Variovorax paradoxus: one gene and its partner. Each later gene encodes a partner of the first gene's protein in a complex. Links are inferred from orthologs where the notes say so. Each region holds a gene or a part of one and is shown on either strand. Other genes may lie near its edges. The genes, in order: AACL56_RS18300 and AACL56_RS22575.

What was found.
Region 2: the proteins of AACL56_RS18300 (region 1) and AACL56_RS22575 are in contact, whole or in part, in a cryo-EM structure (PDB 9GE8), measured with the Escherichia coli proteins. The link is inferred for Variovorax paradoxus from one-to-one orthologs.

What each region holds. Positions count from the first base shown.
Region 1 is NZ_LR743507.1:3,928,400-3,941,584, forward strand. The notes cover bases 5,565-8,278. They hold AACL56_RS18300 (arylesterase), read left to right. Parts: upstream 5,565-6,463; coding sequence 6,464-7,093; downstream 7,094-8,278. Other genes in these bases: AACL56_RS18290 (hypothetical protein), read right to left, coding at 5,565-5,665; AACL56_RS18295 (ABC transporter ATP-binding protein), read right to left, coding at 5,717-6,427; AACL56_RS18305 (hypothetical protein), read right to left, coding at 7,154-7,357; AACL56_RS18310 (PLP-dependent transferase), read right to left, coding at 7,472-8,278. Outside these bases: AACL56_RS18250 (aldo/keto reductase), read left to right, coding at 1-113; AACL56_RS18255 (DUF3237 domain-containing protein), read left to right, coding at 130-606; AACL56_RS18260 (GNAT family N-acetyltransferase), read right to left, coding at 613-1,134; AACL56_RS18265 (helix-turn-helix domain-containing protein), read left to right, coding at 1,184-1,786; AACL56_RS18270 (hypothetical protein), read left to right, coding at 1,897-2,067; AACL56_RS18275 (NAD(P)/FAD-dependent oxidoreductase), read left to right, coding at 2,161-3,369; 23S rRNA (guanosine(2251)-2'-O)-methyltransferase RlmB, read right to left, coding at 3,385-4,131; AACL56_RS18285 (hypothetical protein), read right to left, coding at 4,186-5,166; more of AACL56_RS18290, read right to left, coding at 5,171-5,564; more of AACL56_RS18310, read right to left, coding at 8,279-8,665; AACL56_RS18315 (MerR family transcriptional regulator), read left to right, coding at 8,747-9,208; AACL56_RS18320 (VIT domain-containing protein), read left to right, coding at 9,228-11,561; AACL56_RS18325 (helix-turn-helix domain-containing protein), read left to right, coding at 11,646-12,467; AACL56_RS18330 (VOC family protein), read left to right, coding at 12,576-13,028; AACL56_RS18335 (phosphoribosyltransferase), read right to left, coding at 13,059-13,185. UniProt on the Escherichia coli protein: TesA is a multifunctional esterase that can act as a thioesterase, lysophospholipase and protease.
Region 2 is NZ_LR743507.1:4,787,329-4,797,661, reverse strand. What follows is about bases 6,284-9,360. They hold AACL56_RS22575 (ABC transporter permease), read left to right. Parts: upstream 6,284-6,602; coding sequence 6,603-9,119; downstream 9,120-9,360. Other genes in these bases: AACL56_RS22570 (ATP-dependent nuclease), read left to right, coding at 9,207-9,360; AACL56_RS22580 (hypothetical protein), read right to left, coding at 6,284-6,402. Also shown: formate dehydrogenase accessory protein FdhE, read right to left, coding at 6-1,004; AACL56_RS22595 (formate dehydrogenase subunit gamma), read right to left, coding at 1,166-1,789; fdxH (formate dehydrogenase subunit beta), read right to left, coding at 1,800-2,762; more of AACL56_RS22580, read right to left, coding at 6,097-6,283; more of AACL56_RS22570, read left to right, coding at 9,361-10,333.

The DNA of each region.
Region 1 (13,185 bases):
GCGCCACTTCGATCGCACAGCTCGAGGAACTCGTGGTCGCGACGCAGCTGAAGCTCGACACCGGCACCATCGAGATGCTCGATCGCGCCAGCGCCGAGAACGCCGCCGCCTGACGCACGAAGCCGCGCGATGAACGTCTTCGATGCCATCGCCGCACCCACGCTCGAGCACTTCGCCGACCTGCGCGTGGAGGTGGGCATGCCGCAGGTGCTCGGCACGAGCGCGCGCGGGACGCGCCGCGTGGTGCCGATCACGGGTGGCGAGGCACACGGCCACGGCTGGCGCGCACGCGTGCTGCCAGGCGGCAGCGACTTCCAGCTGATCGCAAGCGACACGCTGAGCGAACTCGATGCGCGCTACGGGCTCGAGACCGATGCAGGCGACCTGATCTACGTGCAGAACCATGCGGTGCGCTCCGCGTCACCCGAGGTCATGGGCCGCCTGCTGCGCGGCGAGCCGGTGGACCCGTCCCAGGTCTACTTCCGGTGCAGCCCGCGCTTCGAGACGGCATCGCCGTCGCTGAAGTGGATCAACGAGCGCATGTTCGTCGGCGCCGGCATGCGCCACCCCGCCGAGGTGGTGATGCGCTTCTACCTGCTGGCCTGAGCGCCCTCAGCCGTCGACGGGGTTCAGCGGCGTCGAGAGAACGCGCTGGTAGAAGGCCACGTCGAGCCAGCGCCCGAACTTGAAGCCGGCCTGGCGCACGGTGCCCGAATGTTCGAAGCCCAGGCGCTCGTGCAGCGCGATGCTGCCGGCGTTCGTCGCATCGATGGCGCCGACCATCACGTGCACGTCGCGCGCCACCGCTTCGGCAACGATCGCCTCCATCAGCGTGCGGCCCAGGCCCTCGCCGCGGTGCGCACTGTGGACGTAGACCGAGTGCTCCACCGTGTACTTGTAGGCCGGGAACGCGCGGAAGGTGCCGTAGCTCGCGAAGCCCAGCAGCTTGCCCGCGTCGTCCACGGCACCGATCACCGGGAAGCCGTTGGCACGCTTGGTGGCGAACCACGCCACCATGTTCTCGGCCGTGCGCGGCTTGTAGTCGTACAGCGCGGTCGATGTGACGATGGCTTCGTTGAGGATGGCAAGGATCGCAGCAGCGTGCGCTTCTTCAGTGCAGGGGATCAGACGCATGGTGTTCCTCATCGGAATTTCGTTCAATATAGGAGAATAATAATCTCATATGAGAAACGACAAATCTGCTCTTTCCGCTCCCTCGGAGCCGGCCGGCGACAACATCGACGCCCTCATCGCAAGCCGGCTTCTGGCCCTGCGGCAGGCGCAGCAACTCAGCCTGGCCGACCTGGCCGAACGCTCCGGGGTCAGCAAGGCGATGATCTCGAAGGTCGAACGCGCGCAGAGCAGCCCCACCGCCGTGTTGCTGGGCCGCCTGGCCGCCGGGCTGGGCGTTCCGCTGGCGCAGCTGCTGACCGAGGACAAGGTGCAGCCGCAACGGCTGCGCCCGCGCGCAACGCAGGAGGTATGGCGCGATCCCGAGGCCGGTTACCTCCGCCGCCAGGTCGCCGAGCGCCAGTCGGGCAGCGGCGTGGAGCTGGTCGAGGTCGAGCTGCCGCGCTCCGCGCAAGTCGGCTATCCGCGATGGAGCGGCAAGCCATACCGGCAGTGCCTGTGGATGCTCGAGGGCGCGCTGCGGGTCGACTACGGCGACGAACGCTTCGAACTTGCGCCAGGCGATTGCCTCGACTTCGCCGTCGACCGACCGCTCGTGTTCAAGGCGCTGGGACGCGCAGGCTGCCGCTACCTGCTGGTGGCCAATCCCGAATGACGGTGCACCGAGGGTAGGCAGGTTCCCACATGCACAGGCGGCACGCGCCGGTTCGACGGCCGGCACCGGCCGGGATACTGCGAGGCATCTCAGCTTCCGGAGGAACGACGATGTCTTTCGCGCTTTACATGATCGGTTTCTTGATTTTCCTGGGCGGCCTCATCTGGGGCGCCTCGGTGGCCGGCGTGCCCACGCTCTACATCGGCATCGGCGCCATGATCCTGCTGGGCATCGGCATCTTCAGTGCGGTCGGCCGCACGCGTGGCAAGGATCCTTCCTGAGTTCACGCAGGCTTCACGCCGCGCGCACAGAGCGCCGCTAACTTTGCATGCGCACCGCAACACGCGGTGCGCATTGCTCAAGTCAGCGGCCTCATGCACAACTCTTCCAGCCTCTTTTCCCCACTCGTCCCGGCGGCCTCCTCGGCTGCGCCTGCACCCACGCCCGGCGCCGGCAACAGCACGGGCAGCCTCAAGGTCGACCTGCTCGTCGTGGGCGCGAGCTTTGCAGGCTTGGCCTGCGCGCGAGCCGCCGCGCTTGCGGGCCTCAGCGTGATGGTGCTCGAGAAGAAGGCCAGCGCCGGCGACAAGCTCCACACGACCGGGATCATCGTCAAGGACGCGGTCGACACCGTGCCCTGGCTCGCCGAGGTGCCCCCCGCGCTGGTGCGCCGCATCGAAGGCGTGCGGCTGTACGCCCCCAGCATGCGCCACGTCGACCTGCACGCGCCGGGCTACTGGTTCTGGGCCACCGACGCGCCATCGCTGCTCGAGTGGATGGTGGACGCCGCACGCGCCTGCGGCGTCGACGTGCGGCTGGGCACGCTGTTCGAGCAGGCGCTCTGGATCAATGGACGCTGGGAGGTCCCGGTGATGCAGGGGCCATGCATCTCGGCAACTTACCTCGTGGGCGCGGACGGGCCGCATTCGCGCGTGGCGAAGGCGCTGGGCCTGTCGCGCAACACGCGCTTCCTCTACGGCGTCGAACATGAATACAAGGGTGCGCGCATGGCGCCCGACCTGCTGCATTGCTTCGTCGACCGCCAGCTGGCACCGGGCTACATCGGCTGGGCGCTCGAAGGCGTCGGGGTGAGCCAGATCGGGCTGGCTCGCCGCATGAAGCGCAACGACGACCAGGGTGCGCTGAAGCTCGGCCCGCTGCTGCGCAAGATCTCATCGGTGGTCACACCCGGCGATGCACCGCCGGTGGCAGTGCGTGCCGGGATGATCCCGTGTGGCGGCGTGCTTCCGCGGGTGTCACGCGAACGCGCCTTGCTGGTGGGCGACGCGGCGGGCATGGTGTCGCCGGTGACGGCGGGCGGCATCCACACCGCGTTGCTGCATGGCCAGCGTGCGGGCGAGGCCGTGGCGCGCTTCGTGCGCCGCGAGGCCGACGACCCCGCCGGTTGGCTCGTGCGCAGCTACCCGGGCTTCCGGCTCAAGCGCACGTTGCGCTGGGCCTTCGACCATTTCCAGAGCGACTGGATGTTCAACCACCTGCTGGGAACGCCGCAGATGCGGCGCATGGCGGAACTCGTCTATTTCCACCGCAAGGGCACCGCCCTGCCCCCGCATCGGGACTGAAGGAGGCTGCAGCGCTCAGGCGCTGCGCTGGCGCATCGCCTCGTAGAGGCACACGCCGCTGGCCACCGAGACGTTCAGGCTTTCGACCGCGCCGGCCATCGGAATGCTCACCAGCTCGTCGCAGGTCTTGCGCGTGAGCTGCCGCATGCCTTCGCCCTCGGCGCCCAGCACCAGCGCCAGCGGGCGCTTGAAATCACTCTGGTAGATCGTGCCCGGCGCGTCGTCGCTCGTGCCCACGCACCAGATGTTGCGTTCCTTGAGTTCGTTGAGCGTGCGCGCGAGGTTGGTGACCATGAAGTACGGCACCGTCTCGGCCGCGCCGCTGGCCACCTTGGCCACGGTGGCGTTGATGCCGGCTGCGTGGTCCTTCGGCGCGATGACCGCGTGCGCGCCGGCACCATCGGCCACGCGCAGGCAGGCGCCGAGGTTGTGCGGGTCGGTCACGCCGTCGAGCACCAGCAGCAAGGGCACGGTGCCGGCTTCCTCGAGACCTTCGAGGAGTTCGTCGAGCGAGCGCACCTGCGCCACGGGTTCGACCCGCGCCACCACGCCCTGGTGGCCATGGCTGCCGCTGAGCTTGGACAGCCGCAGGCCGTCGGCCTCGACCAGCCGCACGCCGGCTTCCTGCGCCCGCGCGATGAACTGTTTCATGCGCGCATCGCGCCGGCTGGCGTCGAACATCACTTCGAGCACCGATTTCGGCGCGGTCTTGATGCGCACGCCCACGGCATGGAAGCCGAAGATCACTTTTGGAGAAGACATGGCCGGATTATCCCCACCTGCGGGACCGGCCTTCGCGCCCTCGAGCCCGGCGCCTCAGGCCAGCGGCAGGCCGCTCAGCGCACGGGTGCGCTCGTCGTGCAGTTCCTGCACCGCGCGCGCATTCGGATGCACCCGCTCGCTGTTGCCTACGCTTTCCAGGTACTGGCAGGCGGCATGGCCTTCGGCCGCCTTCTCGTAGCGCGCCACCCATGCATCGCGCACGGGCAGCTTGTCGGGCGATACGGGCCACACGCCGGGCTGCGGGCGCATGTGCTCGCCGATGCCCACGCGCCACGGCTTGGCGCTCACGCGCGCCCGGAAGCAGTTCTGGTTGCGGCACATGCGCGCATAGACCTTGTCCACGCCCATGGCCTGGAAGCAGTCGGCCACGGCCGTGTCGGAAGGGCTGAAGACGTCGTGCATCGCCAACACGCGAAAGCCTGCCGGCGTGCGGTAGATGCGCAGGTGCCAGTCGGGGTGCTGGTGCATGAAGCGGCCGATGCGCTCGGCCGCGAGCTTCTCCGGCGCCGGATTGCCGCTGGGCTGGCCGCGCTTCTTGCGTTGGCCGATGACCCAGGCCACGGCGAACACCACGAAGAACGCGATCAGTCCGCCCAGCCAGGTCTTCGCGGCCCAGCCGCCGACCACGCCGGCGATGAGCGCCGGCACCAGCGCAAAGGCAAACACGCTGCCACGCAGCGGCTCCTCGAAGTCGATGTCGACGAACAGCACGTCGGGCGTGTTGAGGCAGCGCGCCCCGTAGCCGTTGCGGGTGATGACGGTGTCGCCCTGGCGCTCGACGATCTCCTCGCGAATGGGAACGCCATTGGCGCCGTTGTAGGCCAGCTTGCGCTCGCGGCGTTCGAGCTGCTCGCCCTGCACGATGCGGTCGAAGGCCTCGCGGGTGCGCTGGTCGGCATGGGCCTGGGCGGCGAGCGGGCTGTCGTCGGACCAGCCGTAGCGGCGCACGGTGACCTGCTTGCCGGCCACGCGCTCCTGGATGCGGCCTTCGGCCCAGAACTGCGGAACGATCATTGGCTCAGAACTCTCCGCCGAAGTACATCCAGACCATCAACGCGACCAGCACGACGATGACCATCGGCAGCCACTTGTACCCGCCGCCATGCACGCGGCCGGGTTCCTCCATCGAACGGCGCGGCATGTGCGAAGGCAACGGAGCGAATTCGCCGACCGAAGGATCGTCGTGCTTGTCGACCAACCGCTTGGCGGCTGCCAGGCTCAGGCCGGTGGCCTCGCGCGTGAGGCGGATCGCCTCGATCTTGTTGCCCTGCGCCAGCGCCTTCAACGCGGTCGAAGGCATCGAGGCGAAGCCGCGATCCTGCATGGCGGCATCAGGTGCACTGCGCCCGGCCTGCATGTCTTCATCCCCCTCGTCCATGCGTTCGGCATAGCGGTCGACCGCTTCCTTGGCCGACTTGAGGTCCATGCCGGTGCGGTCGCGCACGATCTTGATGGCCTCGATGAGCCTGCCGCCCTGGAGCGCGCGGACAGCATCGGGGGGAAGTTCTTCCATGCAGTCTCCTCGAATGTGATTTGCTATTTATTTAATAGCTTATCGCGCTTGTCAGACGGGCGCTACGGCAGCTTTTTCATTAACGGCGACGCGTCCGGCCTCGATGGTGATGCGCCGTTCGCACTGCGCGGCGATGCCGCGATCGTGCGTGACCAGCACCAGCGTCGTGCCGAGTTCACGGTTGAGGTCGAACATCAGCCGCATGACCTGCTCGCCGGTGGCGAAGTCGAGGCTGCCGGTCGGCTCGTCGGCCAGCAGCAGCGCAGGCTGCACCACGAAGGCGCGCGCGAGGGCCACGCGCTGCTGCTCGCCGCCGGAGAGCACCTTCGGGTAGTGACCCAGCCGCTGGCCCAGGCCGACCCGCCCGAGCATCTCGCTGGCGGCCTTGCGCGCGTCCTTGCGATTGGCGAGTTCCAGCGGGAGCATCACGTTCTCGAGCGCGCTGAGGTTGCCCAGCAGCTGGAAGCTCTGGAACACGAAGCCCACGCGCCGGGCGCGCACCGCGGCACGTTCGTCTTCGTCGATGGCGAAGATGTCGTCGCCCGCGAGCCTGACCGTGCCGCGCGTGGGTGTGTCGAGTCCCGCGATGATCGACAGCAAGGTGCTCTTGCCCGAACCCGAAGCGCCGACGATGGCAGCGGTCTCCCGCGCCCCGAGGGTGAAATCGATGTCCTGCAGAATGTCCAGCGTACCGGTCGAGTCGGTGACGGACTTGAAGACATGCTCGACGGCAACAATTACATCGGACGGGGGTTGGGACATGGAAAGGCTCTGGTTTTGAATCGACGTGACTTTATCTTGACCACCGCGGCGCTCGGCAACGCGGGGATATGGACGACCGCGGCGCATGCACAGGCGCAGGCTGGCAAGCCCGTGATCCTGGTGCTCGGCGATTCGCTGAGTGCAGAGTACGGCCTCAAGCGCGGCGAGGGTTGGGTACCCTTGCTGGAAAAAAGGCTTGCGCAACAGAAGCTCGCAGCCACCGTGGTCAACGCCAGCATCAGCGGCGACACCAGCTCCGGCGGCCGCTCGCGCCTTGCTTCGCTGCTCTCGCAGCACAAGCCTACGCATGTGGTGGTGGAGCTCGGCGCCAACGATGCCTTGCGCGGCCTGCCGCTCGCAGACACCGAGAGCAACCTGCTGCAGATCACCAAGGCGGCGCAGGCCGCGGGCGCGAAGGTGCTGATCGTCGGCATCCAGGTGCCGCCCAACTACGGGGGCGACTACACGCGGCGCTTCGAGGCGGTGTTTTCGAAGGTGGCGGGCGAGACGAAGTCCGCGCTGGTGCCCTTCCTGCTCAAGGGCGTGGCCGATGCGCCCGATGCGCTGTCGCTGTTCCAGGCCGACCGCATCCATCCGACGGCTGCGGCACAGCCCCAGTTGCTCGACAACGTCTGGCCCGAGCTGCACAAGCTGCTGCCGAAATGAAAAAGCCGCTGCAGGCTTGCGGCCTGCAGCGGCTTCTTGATGGGTACGCCAGGATCGGAATCAACCGTTCTTGGTGGGCAACTCCGGCACCGTGGGGGCATCGTGCTCGAGCGAGGCCACATCGGTTTCCGGGTCTCCGGGTGCCAGGCCGTCGCTGCTCGGTGCAAGTTTGCGATTCGCCTTTTCCCGGAGCTTTTCTTCCTTCTTCTTCTTCTTCGCCAGCTCTTTCTGGCGTTTCTCGTAGCCGTAATTTGGTGTTGCCACTGCTTCTCCTTGGGCGAGGCAGTCAGGGTGACTGCGCGTGGCCTACTGTAAGCGATAACGCCGCAGTCTCAAGACGGTACCCTGCAGCGCTCCAGAGGAGCCGGAAGCGATTTTTTACAACCGCGCCAATGCCTGTTGCAGATCGGCGCGCAGGTCCTCCACATCCTCGAGACCGATCGAGAAACGGACGAGCGTGCCCTTGTACGGCCAGCGCGCCACGCTGGCATCGCGCATCAGGCCGATGTCGTAGGGCACCACCAGGCTGATGGGCCCACCCCAGGAGTACCCCAGGCGGAAAAACTGCAGGCTGTCGCAGAAGCGGTCGACCTGCTCGGTGCTGAAGCGCTCGTCGAACACGACCGAGAAAAGACCCGCGGCCAGGTCGGCCTCGCCGCACAGCGCACGCCAGTGCACGTGGCCGGGCGACTCCTCCAGTGCGGGATGCAGCACCTGCGCGATCTCGTCTCGGCCATTGAGCCAACGTGCCAGTTCGCGCGCCGCGCGGTCGTGCGCCGCATAGCGCAGGGCGATGCTGGGCAGCGAGCGCAGCAGCGTTTCCACATCGCCCACGCCGATGCCGAAGCCCATGCGCATGTGCGTGAGCTTGAGCGCGCGATGCAGGCGCTCGTCGCGTGTGACCACACTGCCCATGAGCACGTCGCCCCCGCCGCTGGGGTACTTGGTGAGCGCATGCACCGAGATGTCGACGCCCTGCCCCGTGCCGTTGAAGTCGAAGGGCGCGAAGGCCAGCCCCGCGCCCCAGGTGTTGTCGAGCGCGGTCATCACGCCGCGCGCGCGGCACACATTCACCAGCGCGGGCAGGTCGGGAAACTCCATCGTCACCGAGCCGGCCGCCTCGACCCACACCAGCCGCGTGCGGTCCGACAGCTTGGCCGCGAGGTCGGCCGGGTTCATGGCGTCGTACATGCGGTGCGTGATGCCGAAGTTCGCGAGCTCGCCCGTGGCCAGCGCCTTGTTGGGTCCATAGGCATTGTCGGGAATGAGCACCTCGTCGCCGGTCTTCAGGAAGGCGAAGGCCACCAGCGAGATGGCCGCGAGGCCGCTGGGCACCAGCAGGCATTCGGTGCCCCCTTCGAGCGTCGCCAGCCGCTCCTCGAGCGTGAAGGTGGTCGGCGTGCCGTGCAGGCCGTAGGTGTAGCCGGCCTTGGTCTTCCAGTCGCGCGCGCGCATCGCGGCCACGTCGGCAAAGAACACGGTCGATGCCTTGTACACGCCGGGCTGCGGCGCGGAGAAGGTGGCGGGCGGTGTGTAGGGATGGTGGATCAGGTTGGTGGAGGGCTTGCTCATGGCTTCGATGCTAGCGCGCTGCCGCACGGGAGAAATCCGCAGGTGTTTTATAAAAACAGTTCTTGTGTTTAAATTAAGTGTATGAAATCGCATCCCCTTCCGGCGACAGCCGCCTACCCGCTCGCAGAGCTGTGCGTGCTCGCGGATCTGCCGCCACGCACCGTGCGCTACTACGTGCAGATCGGCATCGTCGACCGGCCCGAGGGCGAGACCCGCGCGGCGCGCTATGGCGCCCGGCACCTCGAGCAGCTGTTGCTCATCAAGAAGTGGACGGCCGCCGGCGTGTCGCTGGAGCGCATCCGGGAGCTGCTGCAGGGGCACGAAGCGCCGGTGCCCGCGCGCCCGCACGTCGCCGGTTCGGTGGAAGTGCGCAGCCATCTGACGGTGGCGGACGGCATCGAGGTGGTGATCGAGCCCGGCCGGGCCGGGCTCTCGCCGCAGCAGGTGCGCGGTTTCATACAGGGCGTGATGGCGGCCTATGCAGCGGCCTCTTCCGCCTCCCCTGCCGGCAGCGCCGCTGCCGACACTCCTGAGAAGAACTGACAGAAACGAAAGGCAACCCATGAGCAATCTGGAATACGCACGGATGACGACGACGAACGGCGACGCCGTGGTGCTCGAAGGCGTGAAGGCCAGCGGCGACCTGCGCGGCGTGCTGCTCGAGATGACGGTCGAGCAGCGCTTTCGCAATCCGGGCGCCTTGAACGTCGAAGTGGCCTACAGCTTTCCGCTGCCGTGGGGCGCGGTGCTGCTGGGCGTCGATGTGCAGCTGGGCAACCGGCACCTGAACGGGGCGGTGGTCGAAAAGGCCGATGCCGAGGCCGCCTACGAAGGCGCGCTGGCCGAAGGCCATGCGGCCATCATGCTGGAGAGGAACCATGACCAGAGCCACACGCTGAACCTCGGCAATCTCGCGGCCGGCGAAGCGTGCATCGTCACGCTGCGCTATGCGCAGACGCTGTCGTTCGAGCAGCAAGGCCTTCGCCTGCTGATCCCCACGGTGATCGCGCCACGCTACGGCGACCCGGTTGCCGACGGCAAGCTGCAGCCGCACCAGGCCCCCGTGCACAGCGCGGTGGCAGCGTATCCGTTCGACATCGAATTGCGGCTGCATGGCGAGCTGGCGCAAGCACGCGTGGCCTCGCCCAGCCATCCGGTGGGCGTGGCAATGCGTCCTGCCGAGGGCATGCTGCAGGTGTCGCTGGCGCGCCAGGGCGTGCTCGACCGAGACTTCGTGCTGGTCGTCGACCATTTGGCGCACGACGGCACGGCCGTGGTCGCGCGCGACAGCGTCGAGGCCGGCGCCATCATTGCGCTTGCCAGCTTCTGCCCGCGCATCCCGGCGCGCGGCCCTGCAACCACCGACGTGCAGCTGCTCGTCGACTGCTCGGGCTCGATGGCCGGCGACAGCATCGGCGCCGCGCGGCGTGCGTTGCAATCGATCGTTCTCCAGTTGGGCGCGGGCGACCGCTTCTCGCTCTCGCGCTTCGGCAGCACCGTCGAGCACCGCTCGCGCGGCCTCTGGGCGCTGACCGATGTCACCCGCCTGGCTGCGCAGCGCTGGGTCGGCGCGCTGCAGGCCGACCTCGGCGGCACCGAGATGGAAAGCGCGCTGGCATCCACCTTCGCGCTCAGCGCCGGCGCATCGAGCGACGTGCTGGTGGTGACCGACGGCGAGATCAGCGCCATCGACGCCACGATCGCATCGGCGAAGGCGTCGGGGCACCGTGTCTTCGTGGTCGGCATCGGCAGCAGTCCGGCCGAGGGCCATCTTCGGCGCCTGGCGGAAGCCACGGGCGGCGCCTGCGATTTCGTCGCACCCGGCGAAGCGGTCGAGCCTGCGGTGCTGCGCATGTTCGCGCGCCTGCGCTCGCCTCGGCTCGAAGCCGTGCGGATCGAATGGCCGGACGGCGTGCGTCCGGTGTGGGTGTCCGCGCTGCCTGCCTCGGTGTTCGATGCCGACACGGTCAACCTTTTCGCGCTGCTGGAACAGGTTCCCGAGGGCGAGATTCGCCTGCTCGGCGTCAGGCCGGGCGATGGCGCCACCGAGGAACAGATCGGCAGCGTTCGCGTCGCCCGCACGGCCGAGCCGATTGCCGCACTGAGCCAGATCGCGGCGCACGCGCGGTTCGCGGCACTCGCCGGGCCGCACGACGAGGAGCGCAAGGCGCAAGCCCGGCAGCTCGCGGTGGCTTACCAGCTGGTGACGGACGAGACCAACTACCTGCTGGTGGTCGAGCGTGCCGAAGGCGAACGCGCCACCGACATGCCCGAACTGCGCAAGATCGCGCAGATGGTGCCTGCCGGCTGGAGCGGCACCTCGTCGGGCCAGTTCGAAGCAGTGCGGGCCGCGCCCGCGCCCATGATGGCAAGGATGCGCGGCGTGCCCATGCCCGCGGCTGCCGGGGCAGCGCCGCCGATGCTCATGAAGAAGCGGACCCGGTCGTCGCCGGACGTCGTCGAGAGCGAGACGACCGCCACACCGGGCGCCATCGGCGCATGGCTGCGCAAGACACCGCTCTCCGCCTGGCCCGGCACCTACGCAGCGCTCGCGCAGCAGGGCATCCCGCCGGAGGTGGTCGACTGGCTCGAGCTGGCGATGGCCTCGCGCAGCGATGCGCCGCAGACAGAAGCTGCGGTCGTTGCATCGTTCCTCCACTTGCTGGCGAACGTGCTCGTCTTCGAGAACGTGGACCAGCAGGACGGCGTCCCGTGGGGCCCCGCCAACGCCGTAAGGCGCCTGCGGGATGCACTCGCCGGCAAGCCGGGCGCTGCGGCGGTGGCGGCGAACGTCGACCCGCGCTTCGTCGAAGTGCTGGCAGCGGAGCTGGCCGGGCTGACCTCCGAACGCTGGCCCGACCCGGTCTATGCGCTGAGCGCGAACGCAGCAGCCTAGCCAGGCCCGGGGGCAGGACACGCCGGGCGTGGCGCGGCACAATCCGCCGATGCGCCGAAGCCCGTCTCTCGCCGAGTCCGAGCCATGCAGTTGACGCGACCGCCCGCGCCGCACCTGCGGCGCTTCGTGCAGCTGCTGTGGGCCTCCTCGCCGGACGGTCCTCCCAGGACCCGGCCGGGCGCGCGCGAACATGTGCTGCCGACCGGCGGCATGCATGTCGTCTTCCGCCTAGGCGGCCCTGCGGTCCGGCTCTTCCGCGACGCGACCGACACGGAGGGCTTCACGGTGGGCTACGCGCTGGCGGGAGGAACCCGCTCGGCCTTCTTCGTCCGCGACGTGTCCGCGCAGACGTCCTCGGTCGGGGTCATGCTGCAACCGGGCGCGGCCAGGGCGCTGCTCGGGGCGCCCGAAGACGCGCTGGCCAATCGCCATACGCCGCTCGAAGCGCTCTGGGGCGCGGCAGCGGGCTTCGCGCTGGAACAGCTTTATGGCGCCGATTCGCTGGCGGGCCAGTTGACGATCGTCGAGGCTCTGCTGACTTCACGCCTTGCCGCACGCGCGATGCACGGACTGCATCCGGCCGTGGCGCAGGCGCTGGCCGACCTGCACGGCGGTCGCACCATCGGAGAACTGGTGAAGCACAGCGGCTACAGCCACAGGCGCCTCATCGCCCTCTTTCGAGGCATGACGGGCCTGCCGCCGAAACAGTACGCGCGAATGCTGCGATTCGACCGGGTGCTCGCGCAGTTTGCCCTCGAGCCCAACCAGCCCTGGGCCGAACTGGCCCTGCAGGCCGGCTACAGCGACCAAGCCCACTTCAATCGCGACTTCCTGGCGATCTCAGGCATGCCACCGCAGGCCTACCGGCGCGCGGCGCCGACCGCGTCACGGCATGTGCGGATCTGAGCTTCCGCATTCCATGCGCAGGTCCAGCAGGTCAAATTTGTGCAAGACCTGAAGCGCCGGACATTCCAGAATCGCGCCCATCCGCCAACCACCACGAACGGACGAACCATGGCCATTCACGAACTGTTTCCCTACCTCTGCGTGCACGATGCCGGCGCGGCCATCGACTTCTACTGCGAGGTCTTCGAGGTCAAGGAAATCTTCAGGCTGACCGAGCCCAGCGGACGTATCGGCCATGCGGAACTGGACTTCCACAACGGCGCCATCCTCATGCTGTCGGACGAGTTCGCCGAGTTCAACATCCGCAGCGCGAAGACACTGGGCGGCACGCCCGTGTCGCTGCACCTGCACGTAGACAACGCCGACGCCGTGGTGGCGCGCGCCGTGGCCGCGGGTGCCACCCTCGACATGCCACCTCAGGACCAGTTCTATGGGGAACGCTCCGGCGTCTTCCGCGACCCCTTCGGCCATCGCTGGAACGTGGGGCACAGCATCGAGAAGCTGACGCCGGAGGAAATGCAGCGGCGCTACACCGCCATGCTGCTCAACCCGGCCGAATGAATCGGCGGTTTGGCTCGGCCTCAACGCCGGTCAGACCGACCACTTCTCGAGGAGCTTCTCGGCACCCAGGGAGTCGTAGCCCTCGAAAGGCTGGTGGATCCACGGGTTGGTGGCCAGGAATTCCACCTGGTAGTCGGGCGTGAAGGTCGACAGCGCC
Region 2 (10,333 bases), 850 kb from region 1 along the record:
CGAACTCATGACTCTCCGAACAGCAGCATGAGGTTGTGGCCGCTGCGCTGGTGGCCGGCTTCGGACACCAGCAGGTCGAGCGTGACGCTCGCGAGGTCGTCGGCCACCGGCTCGACCTCGGGGTCCTTCTCCATCGCGACCTGCTTGAGGTAGTGGTTGCAGCTGTCGCAGCACTCCGCCTTCACCGCGCCTTCGCGCGCGCCGGTGGCGGGCAGTTCCACGCCGGGCTGCGGCGACAGCGATTCGAAGTGGATGCCCTTGGTGCTCTCGCAGTGCGTGCACTTGATGCGTACGTAGTGCCACTCGGTGCTGCACAGGGAGCAGTGCAGATAGCGGAAGCCGGCTTCGTCGGCGCCGATGCGCGTGATGCTCGCCGTGGGTGCGCTGCCGCAGCAGGGGCATTCGGTGCCGGGGTCGGTGCGCCCGAAGATGTTCTCGCCGTCGCGCTCCGCCACGCTGAGCACGAGCTGCGTCCAGTAGACCTGCAGGCCGGCAGCAATGAGCGGTGCCGCTGCCAGGTCGAGCCCGAACATCACGCGGCGCGAGAGCCGGTCGGCCTGCGCGTCGATCCACGCATCGCTTTCCGCCACCACGCGATCGAGCGTGTCGCGCGCGGCGCCTTCGGGTGCGCGTGCGTGGAAAAGTGCCAGCAGGCGACGCAGCTCGTTCAGCCACACCGGGTCGCGGGTCCAGCCGAAAGCGGGCATCGGCGGCTTCAGCGCCTTGGCGGCGGCTTCGAGCGCTTCGGATCCGGGCAGTGCCACGGCCGCATGGTCCTGCAGCACCCGGTGTTGCGCCTGCGCGAGGTCGGCGATGAAGAGCAGGTACTCGCGCATCGGATGCGAGGCCGCGAGCTGTCGCAGTCGAAGTTGACGGTCGGAGAACACGAGCGAGCGAGCGGGCAGCCGCAGGAACGGCATCTGCCGCCCGGCCTGCATCGCGATCTGCTCCGGATCGAGGACGCGCGTGGTGCGCAGCGGTGATGTGCCGGAAGGGCTGTTCATTGCAACCACTCTACAGCGCCGAGGCCGGGTTTGTCTTGCTCTTTCCCCCTACGGCAGAAGGCCGGGGCGGGGCAGTGCCCGACGCGCGCCATCCGGTGGCCGGGGCTGCCATGCCCCCATTCCCGCTTCCCGGAAGGAGAGAAAGAAAGACGATGCGCGCGCTACTCGCCACGCGTCATCTTCCGGTGCCACAGCGGGTGATTGAGCTTCGCCCATCCTTCCGTGACGGTGCCGCGCGTCATCGCGCGCATCGTGCCCTTGACCCAGATCGCCGCGTAGATGTGCGTGATGACGGAAATGATCAGCACCACGGCCGAGACCGAATGCACGACCACCGCGATGCGGCGCACCAGGATCGGGAAGAAGCCGACGAACCACGGGCTCCAGAACATGAAGCCGGTGAGGAACAGCAGCAGCAGGCTCACACCGAAGGCCCAGAACACCAGCTTCTGCCCGGCGTTGTACTTGCCCACCGGCGGCATGCCCGACTTGTCGCCCTTGAGCATCTTCGGCGCGTTGGCGATCCATTCGCGGTCGACCCGGTCGAACACGTTCTCGCGCCACATCGTGAAGAAAAGGAACACGAAGCCGAACACCATCAGCAGGCCCAGGAACGGGTGCAGGATGCGCGTCCACGGCCCGCCGCCGAACAGCGTGCTCAGGAAGAAGAGGGCGGGGTGGAAGAAGGCCAGTCCCGAGAGCGCGGCCGCGAAGAACATGATCGCCACGAACCAGTGGTTCATGCGCGTGGCATCGCGGTAGCGGCGAAGGTAGTAGCGTGTCATCGCATTCTCCTCATGCACGAGGCGGATGGATCGGCGAAGCGGGCGGCGGCGGCTGCTCGATCACGACCTCGTCGTCGGGCCGGCCGTCGAGGTCGGCGTCGGGGTGGTCGTCCTTCGGCTCGATCGGGCCGGCCTTCATGTAGTGGAAGAAGCTGCCGACCACCGCGCCGATCATCGCGACCATGGCCAGCGGCTTGGCCACGCCCTTCCACAGCGACACCAGCGGGCTGATGTGCGGGTCCTTCGGCAGGCCGGCATACAGGCCGGGACGGTCCGCGTGCTGCAGCACGTACATGACGTGCGTGCCGCCTACCCCCGCGGGGTCGTACACGCCAGCATTGGAGAAGCCGCGGTCCTTCAGGTCGACGATGCGCTCCGAGGCGTACTCGTGCATGTCCTCCTTGGTGCCGAAATGCAGCGCGCCGGTGGGGCAGGCCTTGACGCAGGCCGGCTCCAGGCCCACGCCCACGCGGTCGGAACACAGCGAGCACTTGTAGGCCTTGTTGTCGCCCTTGCTGATGCGCGGCACGTCGAACGGGCAGCCGGTGACGCAGTTGCCGCACCCCACGCAGTGCTCGCTGATGAAGTCGACGATGCCGTTGCTGTACTTGACGATGGCGCCCGGCGAGGGGCACGACTTCAGGCAGCCCGGGTCGTCGCAGTGCATGCAGCCGTCCTTGCGGATCAGCCATTCGAGCTTGCCGGCCTCGGGCTCCACCTCGGAGAACTTCATCACCGTCCACGACGACGGCGTGAGATCGACCGGGTTGTCGTAGGTGCCGTGCGTGGTGCCGACCTCGTCGCGCAGGTCGTTCCATTGCATGCACGCCACCTGGCAGGCCTTGCAGCCGATGCAGGTCGAGACGTCGATCAGCTTGGCCACCTGCTTGACCTGCGGGCGGTGGCGGATGTCGGGCGACGGCGTGGTGGTGGCCGAGCGGGCGGCGATGTCGAGGGTCTGGAGGGAGGACATCAGCGGCTCCGGTTCGGGGTCTTGCTCCTTCCCCTCTGGGGGAAGGCGGGGATGGGGGCAGGCCTTCGATGAGGCGCCGTGTGGTCGTGGAGGCCGTCGTGCCCCCACCCGGCCCTCCCCAGCGGGGGAGGGAGAAAGACCAGGGCATCGAGTGTGTCGAGAAGCTGCTTCATCTCACGCCTTCTCGATGTTCACCGTGAACGACTTGTACTCCGGCGTCTGCGTGTTCGCGTCGCCCACGAACGGCGTGAGCGTGTTCACGAGGTAGCCCGGCTTCGCCACGCCCACGAAACCCCAGTGGTTGGGCAGCCCCACGGTGTGCACCGTGCGTCCGTCCACCTGCAGTCCGACGATGCGCTTGGTGACCAGCGCCACGGCCTTGATGTAGCCACGCTTGCTCGACACCTTCACGATCTCGCCGTTGGCAATGCCCTTCTCCCTGGCCAGTTCCTCGCCGATCTCGACGAACTGCTGCGGCTGGATGATGGCCGAGGTGCGCACGTTCTTGGTCCAGTAATGGAAGTGCTCGGTCAGGCGGTAGCTGGTGGCCACGTACGGGAAGTCCTTCGGCACGCCGAGGCGCTCGAGGTCGCCCTTGAAGATGCGTGCTGCGGGGTTGGCGCGCGCCACGGCGTTGTTCGGGTGCATCAGGTTGTTCGTCAGCGGCGACTCGAACGGCTCGTAATGCTCCGGCAGCGGGCCTTCGGCCATGCCCGTCGGCGCGAACAGCCGGGCCACGCCCTCGGCGGTCATGATGAACGGGCGCACCGCCTCGGCTTCCATCGGGTCGGCGTCGGGACGGATGTCGGGCACGTCCGCGCCGGTCCACTGCTTGCCGTTCCACGCGACGAGGCCGCGCCTGGCGATCCACGGCTTGCCGGTGGCCGGATCGGTCGACGCGCCGTTGTAGAGGATGCGCCGGTTCGCGGGCCACGCCCACGCCCAGTTCTGCACCATGCCGATGCCGTACGGGTCGGCGTTGTCGCGCCGCGCCATCTGGTTGCCGGCCTGCGTCCATGCGCCGGCGTAGATCCAGCAGCCCGAGGCGGTCGAGCCGTCGTCGCGCAGGAGCCCGAAGCCCGAGATCTGTTCGCCGGCCTTCGCAAGCGGCGGCTTGGTCGGGTCCTTCGGGTCGAGCAGGTCGGTGAGCGCGCGGCCGTTGTATTCCATCGCCAGCTCTTGCGCCGAGGGCGAGTGCGGAATCTTGTAGGGCCAGGTGAGCTTGACGATCGGATCGGGAAACGCGCCGCCGTCCTTGATGTAGGCCTGGCGGATGCGGTTGTAGATGCCCGCCACGATCTCGATGTCGCCCTTGGCCTCGCCCGGCGGCTCGGCGCCCTTCCAGTGCCACTGCAGCCAGCGGCTGGAATTGGTGAGCGAGCCGTCTTCTTCCGCGAAGCAGGTCGATGGCAGCCGGAACACCGTGGTCTGGATCTCGGCGGTCTTCACGTCGTTGAACTCGCCGAAGTTGCGCCAGAACTCGCTGGTCTCGGTCACCAGCGGGTCGATGGTGACCAGAAACTTGAGCTTCGACAACCCCTCGACGATCTTGCGCTTGTCGGGGAACGAGCCCACCGGGTTGAAGCCCTGGCAGATGTAGCCGTTGAGCTTGCCCAGGCTCATGAGCTCGAAGGCCTGCAGCACGTCGTAGAGCTTGTCGATCTTGGGCAGGTAGTGGAAGGCCCAGTCGTTCTGCGCCGTGGCCGCATCGCCCCACCAAGACTTCTGCATGCTGACGAAGAACTTCGGGTAGTTCTGCCAGTAGCTCATCTGGTTGGGCCGCAGCGGCTTCAGCGCGCGGGTCTTGTAGTAGTCGTCCAGCGTCTGCTCGCTGTCACGCGCCAGCGACATGTAGCCCGTCAGCGAGTTCGACAGCAACCCCAGGTCGGTCAGGCCCTGGATGTTGCTGTGCCCACGCAGCGCGTTCATGCCGCCGCCCGGCACGCCGATGTTGCCCAGCAGCAGCTGCACGATGGCGCCGGTGCGGATCATCTGCGAGCCCTGGCTGTGCTGCGTCCAGCCCAGCGCGTACATGATGGTCATGGTGCGCGTGGGCACGCTGGTGCTGGCGATGTACTCGCACACCTTCAGGAACTTGTCCTGTGGCGTGCCGGTGATGCGGCTCACCAGTTCGGGCGTGTAGCGCGCGTAGTGGCGCTTCATGACCTGCAGCACGCACTGCGGGTCCTGCATGGTCATGTCGACCTTGGCAAAACCGGCTTCGTCCAGCGCGTAGTTCCACGACTTGGGGTCGTAGTTGCGCTTCTCGGCGTTGTAGCCGCTGAACAGGCCGTCCTCGAACTTGTAGTCAGGCCCGACGATGAAGGTCGCGTTCGTGTAGTTGCGTACGTACTCCGTCTGGATCCTGTCGTTGCTCAGCAGGAAGTTGATGACCCCCGCGAGGAACGCGATGTCCGAGCCCGCGCGCACCGGTGCGTAGTAGTCGGCCATGGCGGCCGAGCGCGTGAAGCGCGGATCCACCACGACAAGGCGCGCCTTGTTCTGCTTCTTGGCCTCGATGACCCACTTGAAGCCGCACGGATGCGCCTCCGCGGCGTTGCCGCCCATGATCAGCACGACATCCGCGTTCTGGATGTCCTGCCAGTGGTTGGTCATCGCGCCTCTGCCGAACGTCGGGGCCAGACTGGCCACCGTGGGTCCGTGTCAGACGCGTGCCTGGTTGTCGAACACCAGCATCCCGGTCGAGCGGAATGCCTTGTGGGTGATGTAGCCCGTTTCGTTGGAGGAAGCCGATGCGCACAGCATGCCGGAGCTGGTCCAGCGGTTGACGGTCTTGCCGTCGGCGTTGGTGGTCTGGAAGTTGGCGTCGCGGTCGGCCTTGAGCAGCTTCGCGATGCGGTCCAGCGCCTCGTCCCAGCCGATGCGCTTCCATTCGGTGCCGCCGGGCTCGCGCACCTCGGGGTACTTCAACCGGTTGGTGCTGTGCACGAAGTCCAACAGCCCCGCGCCCTTGGGACACAGCGTGCCGCGGTTGACCGGGTGGTCGGCGTCGCCCTCGATGTGGAGGATGGCGGGCACCACGTTTTTCGCCTTGTCGCCGAGGCTGTACATGATGAGCCCGCAGCCCACCGAGCAGTAGGGACAGGTGTTGCGGGTTTCTGTGGTGCGCGCGAGCTTGAAGTTGCGGGCCTCGGCCAGCGCGGCGGTCGGCGAGAACCCGAGCGCCACGATGCTGGAGCCGACCAGCCCCGCGCTGCTGACGCGGAAGAATTGCCGGCGGCTTATGTCCATGACATGGCCTCCTGCAGCGGTGAAGTGGTGTGTTTCATCGAAGCTTCTTCTTTGCGTGGGAAAACTGGAGGAGCGGGCTGCGCTACTTCGGCGCCGTGCCATCGCCGCCGCTCGGGGCGGGCGCTGAACTGCCCGAGGTGTTGCCGCCGCCTGGCCCGCTGACGCCGCCGACGGCCGCGCCGCCTTCGGAAGGGCCCTTGTGCGCGGTGGTGGCGTCGACCTTGTCGCCGGAGTCGGCAGGCTTGATGCCGCTCGGACTGGCACCCGATGGTGCCGCGGCGGGAGTGCTGGAGGCCGGGGCCGCGGCGGGCTTCGGGTCGCAGGCACTCAGCAACATGCCGAAGGCCAGGCAAAGGCCCAGGGTCTGCAGGCGCTGGCATCTCGGCATCGACACTCCTTCGGGGAAAGGACCGCCAGACAATGGAATGTTTTTTTGGGCCCTTGCCGCCGCCGGATCGAATGCCCGGTCGCGACGGCAGGACCTTTTGTCGCATCATGCGACAGGGCCTTGGGCCGATCAAGTAGGCCAAAACCGGCAATAACCCTCGAATCCGGCCGAGCGCCGTCCTCTGGGCTATCGTCGCGCCCATGAATGCCTCCCTCCGCCTGGGTTGGCGCACGCTCTGGCGCGACCTGCGCGCCGGTGAACTGCGCCTGTTGATCGTTGCCGTGCTGCTGGCCGTGGCCGCGCTCACGGCTGTCGGCTTCTTCGCCGATCGCCTGCAGGGCGGGCTGAAGCGCGATGCGCGCCAGTTGCTGGGTGGCGACGCCGTGGTGGTCAGCGACAACCCGACGCCCGAGGCCTTCGTGGCGCAGGCAAGGTCGCTGGGGCTGCAAGGCACGGCCACCTATGGCTTTCCGACCATGGCGCGCGCCGAGGACGCGCAGGGCGGCGCCAGCAAGCTGGTGGCGCTGAAGGCCGTCACCGCCGGCTATCCGCTGCGCGGCAGCCTGCAGACCTCCGCCACGCTCGACGGTGCGGGCAGCGTCACGCGCGACATTCCGCCGCCCGGCGAGGCCTGGGTCGATGCCTCGCTGCTCGACTCGCTCGGCCTGAAGGTCGGCGACCCGCTGCTGCTGGGCGACACCAGCCTGCGCGTGGGCCGCGTGATCACGCTGGAACCCGACCGCGGCGCCGGCTTCATGAGCTTCTCGCCGCGCGTGATGCTCAACCAGGCCGACGTGGCGCGCACCGGGCTCGTGCAGCCGGCGAGCCGCGTGGGCTACCGCTATGCGGTGGCCGGCAGCGACGCTGCAGTCAAGCGCTTCACCGACTGGGCCGACGCCGCCATCAAGAAGGGCGACCTGCGCGGCGTGCGGCTCGACTCCTTCGAGGGCGGCCGTCCGGAGATGCGCCAGACCCTCGACCGCGCCGAGAAATTCCTGAGCCTGGTGGCGCTGCTGGCGGCGCTGCTGTCGGCGGTGGCGGTGGCGCTGGCCGCGCGCGGCTTCGCGGCCAGCCACCTCGACGACTGCGCGATGCTGCGCGTGCTCGGCCAGAGCCAGCGCACCATCGCGGTGGCCTATGCCTTCGAGTTCGCGGTGATCGGCATCGTGGCCAGCGGGCTGGGCGTGGTCATCGGTTTCGGGGTGCATTACGTGTTCGTGCTGCTGCTGGCCGGGCTGGTCGAGACCGCATTGCCGGCCGCCACGTTGTGGCCCGTGGCCTTCGGCCTGGGCATGGGGCTCACGCTGCTGTTCGCGTTCGGCCTGCCGCCGGTGCTGCAACTGGCCAAGGTGCCGCCGCTGCGCGTGATCCGCCGCGACGTCGGCGGGCTCAAGCCGGCGTCGCTCGCGGTGCTGGGCATCGGCGTGGCGGGCTTCGCGGCACTGCTGATGGCGGCGAGCAGCGACATCAAGCTGGGCCTGATCGCGGTCGGCGGGTTCGCAGGCGCGGTGGCCGTGTTCGCGCTCCTGAGCTGGCTGGCGGTGAAGGTGCTGCGCCGCAGCGTGAACGAGACCACCGCGCCGCGCTGGCTGGTGCTGGCCACGCGGCAGATCTCGGCGCGGCCGGCCTATGCGGTGGTGCAGGTCAGCGCGCTGTCGGTGGGCCTGTTGGCGCTGGTGCTGCTGGTGCTGCTGCGAACCGACCTCGTGGCCAGCTGGCGCAAGGCCACGCCGCCGGATGCGCCGAACCGCTTCGTCATCAACGTCATGCCCGACCAGAGCGAGGCCTTCCAGAAGTCGCTGCGCGACGCCGGCGTGCGCAAGTTCGACTGGTACCCGATGATCCGCGGCCGGCTCGTGGCCATCAACGACAGGCCGGTGACGCCCGACGACTACACCGAGGACCGTGCCAAGCGGCTGGTAGACCGCGAGTTCAACCTGAGCAACAGCGTCGAGGCGCCCGCGCACAACAGCATCACCGCCGGCAGGTGGACGCCCGACGCCAAGGGCGAGGTCAGCGTGGAAGAAGGCCTGGCCGAGACGCTGGGCCTGAAGCTGGGCGATTCGCTGCGCTTCGACATCGGCGGCATGCAGAACGACGCGCGCATCACGTCGCTGCGCAAGGTCGACTGGGGCTCGCTGCATGCCAACTTCTTCGTGATGTACACCGTGGCTTCGCTGGCCGACGTGCCCACCACTTACATGGGCGCCTTCCGCGCTCCCGAGACGCGCGGCTTCGACAACGCGCTGGTGCGCAGCTACCCCAACGTGACCAACGTGGACATGAGCGCCACCATCAACCAGCTGCAGCGCGTGCTCGACCAGGTGATCCGCGCGGTGGAGTTCCTGTTCGGCTTCACGCTGGCCGCCGGCCTCGTGGTGCTGTTCGCCGCGGTGACCGCCACGCGCGAGGAGCGCGCGCGCGAGTTCGCCGTGATGCGCGCGGTGGGCGCACGCGCCAGCCTGCTGCGCCAGGTACAGCGCGCCGAGCTGGCGGGCGTGGGCCTGCTCGCGGGCTTCCTGGCGAGCATCGTGGCTTCGGCGATCGGCTGGGCGCTGGCGCGCTACGTGTTCGAGTTCACCTGGACCGCGTCGCCGTTGGTGCCCGTTGCCGGCGCGCTGGCGGGCGCGGTGCTGGCGCTGGGCGCGGGATGGTGGGGCCTGCGCGACGTGCTGCGCCGCCCGGTGGTCGATACGCTGAGGCGCGCGGCCGAGTAATCTTTTTCTTCTGCGCAGATCGAGGACGGGGCCGGGGATGCAATACATTCCCCGGCCCCGTATTCATTTCAGAAGAGAAATTCCTGCATGCGCTTGGCGTCATTCCAGATCACCAACTTTCGCTCGATCAACGACAGCGGCCTCATCGATTCCTCTCGGATCACGGCGATCCTTGGTCGGAACGACAGCGGCAAGTCGAACCTGCTGCGCGCACTCCACAGCCTGAACCCGGCCGAAGGCCCGGTCGAAATCAGCCCCATCAAGGACTTTCCGCGCCATCGCCGGCTCGAAGAGTGCACCGGCGACACGCCGGTCGTCTTCACGCGCTGGAGCCTGGACGACAGCGAACAGGCCGCGCTGGCCGCGATCTTTCCGCGTGCGGCCGGCGTGCGCCACGTCACCGCGCGCCGCGGTTATGCCGCCACGCGCACCGGCGGGCTCGAAGGCCTTGCGCCGCTGTCGCTCGATGTCGGCGACATCAAGGGCAAGGTCCGCAAGATCGTGCCGGCCGTGAAGGCCGCCGCGGAGAAGGTGGCCGAGGAGGCGCGCGCCGCGCTCGAGCAGGAGGCCGACACCTTCGACGCCGCGATGATCATGAGTCCCGACCACGTCCGCTGGTCGGCCGGCGCGGTGCAGGCCATGCAGGCGTTGCGCAAGGCACTTGCCGCGGCCGGCGCCGAACTCAGCGACAAGCAGGACCAGATGCTCGCCGAGCTCGAGGAGCTGGCACTCTCCATCGCCGACGACGAACCTGCGCACGCGCGCGCACGCGCCTGGGTGCTCGAGAACCTGCCGCGCTTCGTCTACGTGGACGAGTACCCCGCGCTGCCCGGCCGTCAGAACATCGCCGAATACCTGGGCCGCCAGGGCTGGGGACAGCTCACGCCCGCGCAGCAGAGCTTCGGCAAGCTGTGCAAGGTCGCAGGGCTCGACCCGCAGCAGCTGCACGACCTGCTCGACAGGAACGACCAGGCCACGCGCAACCAGCTGGCGAACCGCGCCGGCGCGGTGGTGACGGCAGAGATCCGCCGCCTGTGGAAGGACCGTCCGCTGAAGGTGCGCTTCAACCTCGACGGCCCCTACCTCGACACGCTGGTGTCCGACCCCGACGGCGCGTACGACGTGGAGGTGAACCTCGACGAGCGCAGCCGCGGCTTCCAGTGGTTCTTCTCGTTCTACATCGCGTTCTTCGCCGACACCCGGGGCGGCCGCGC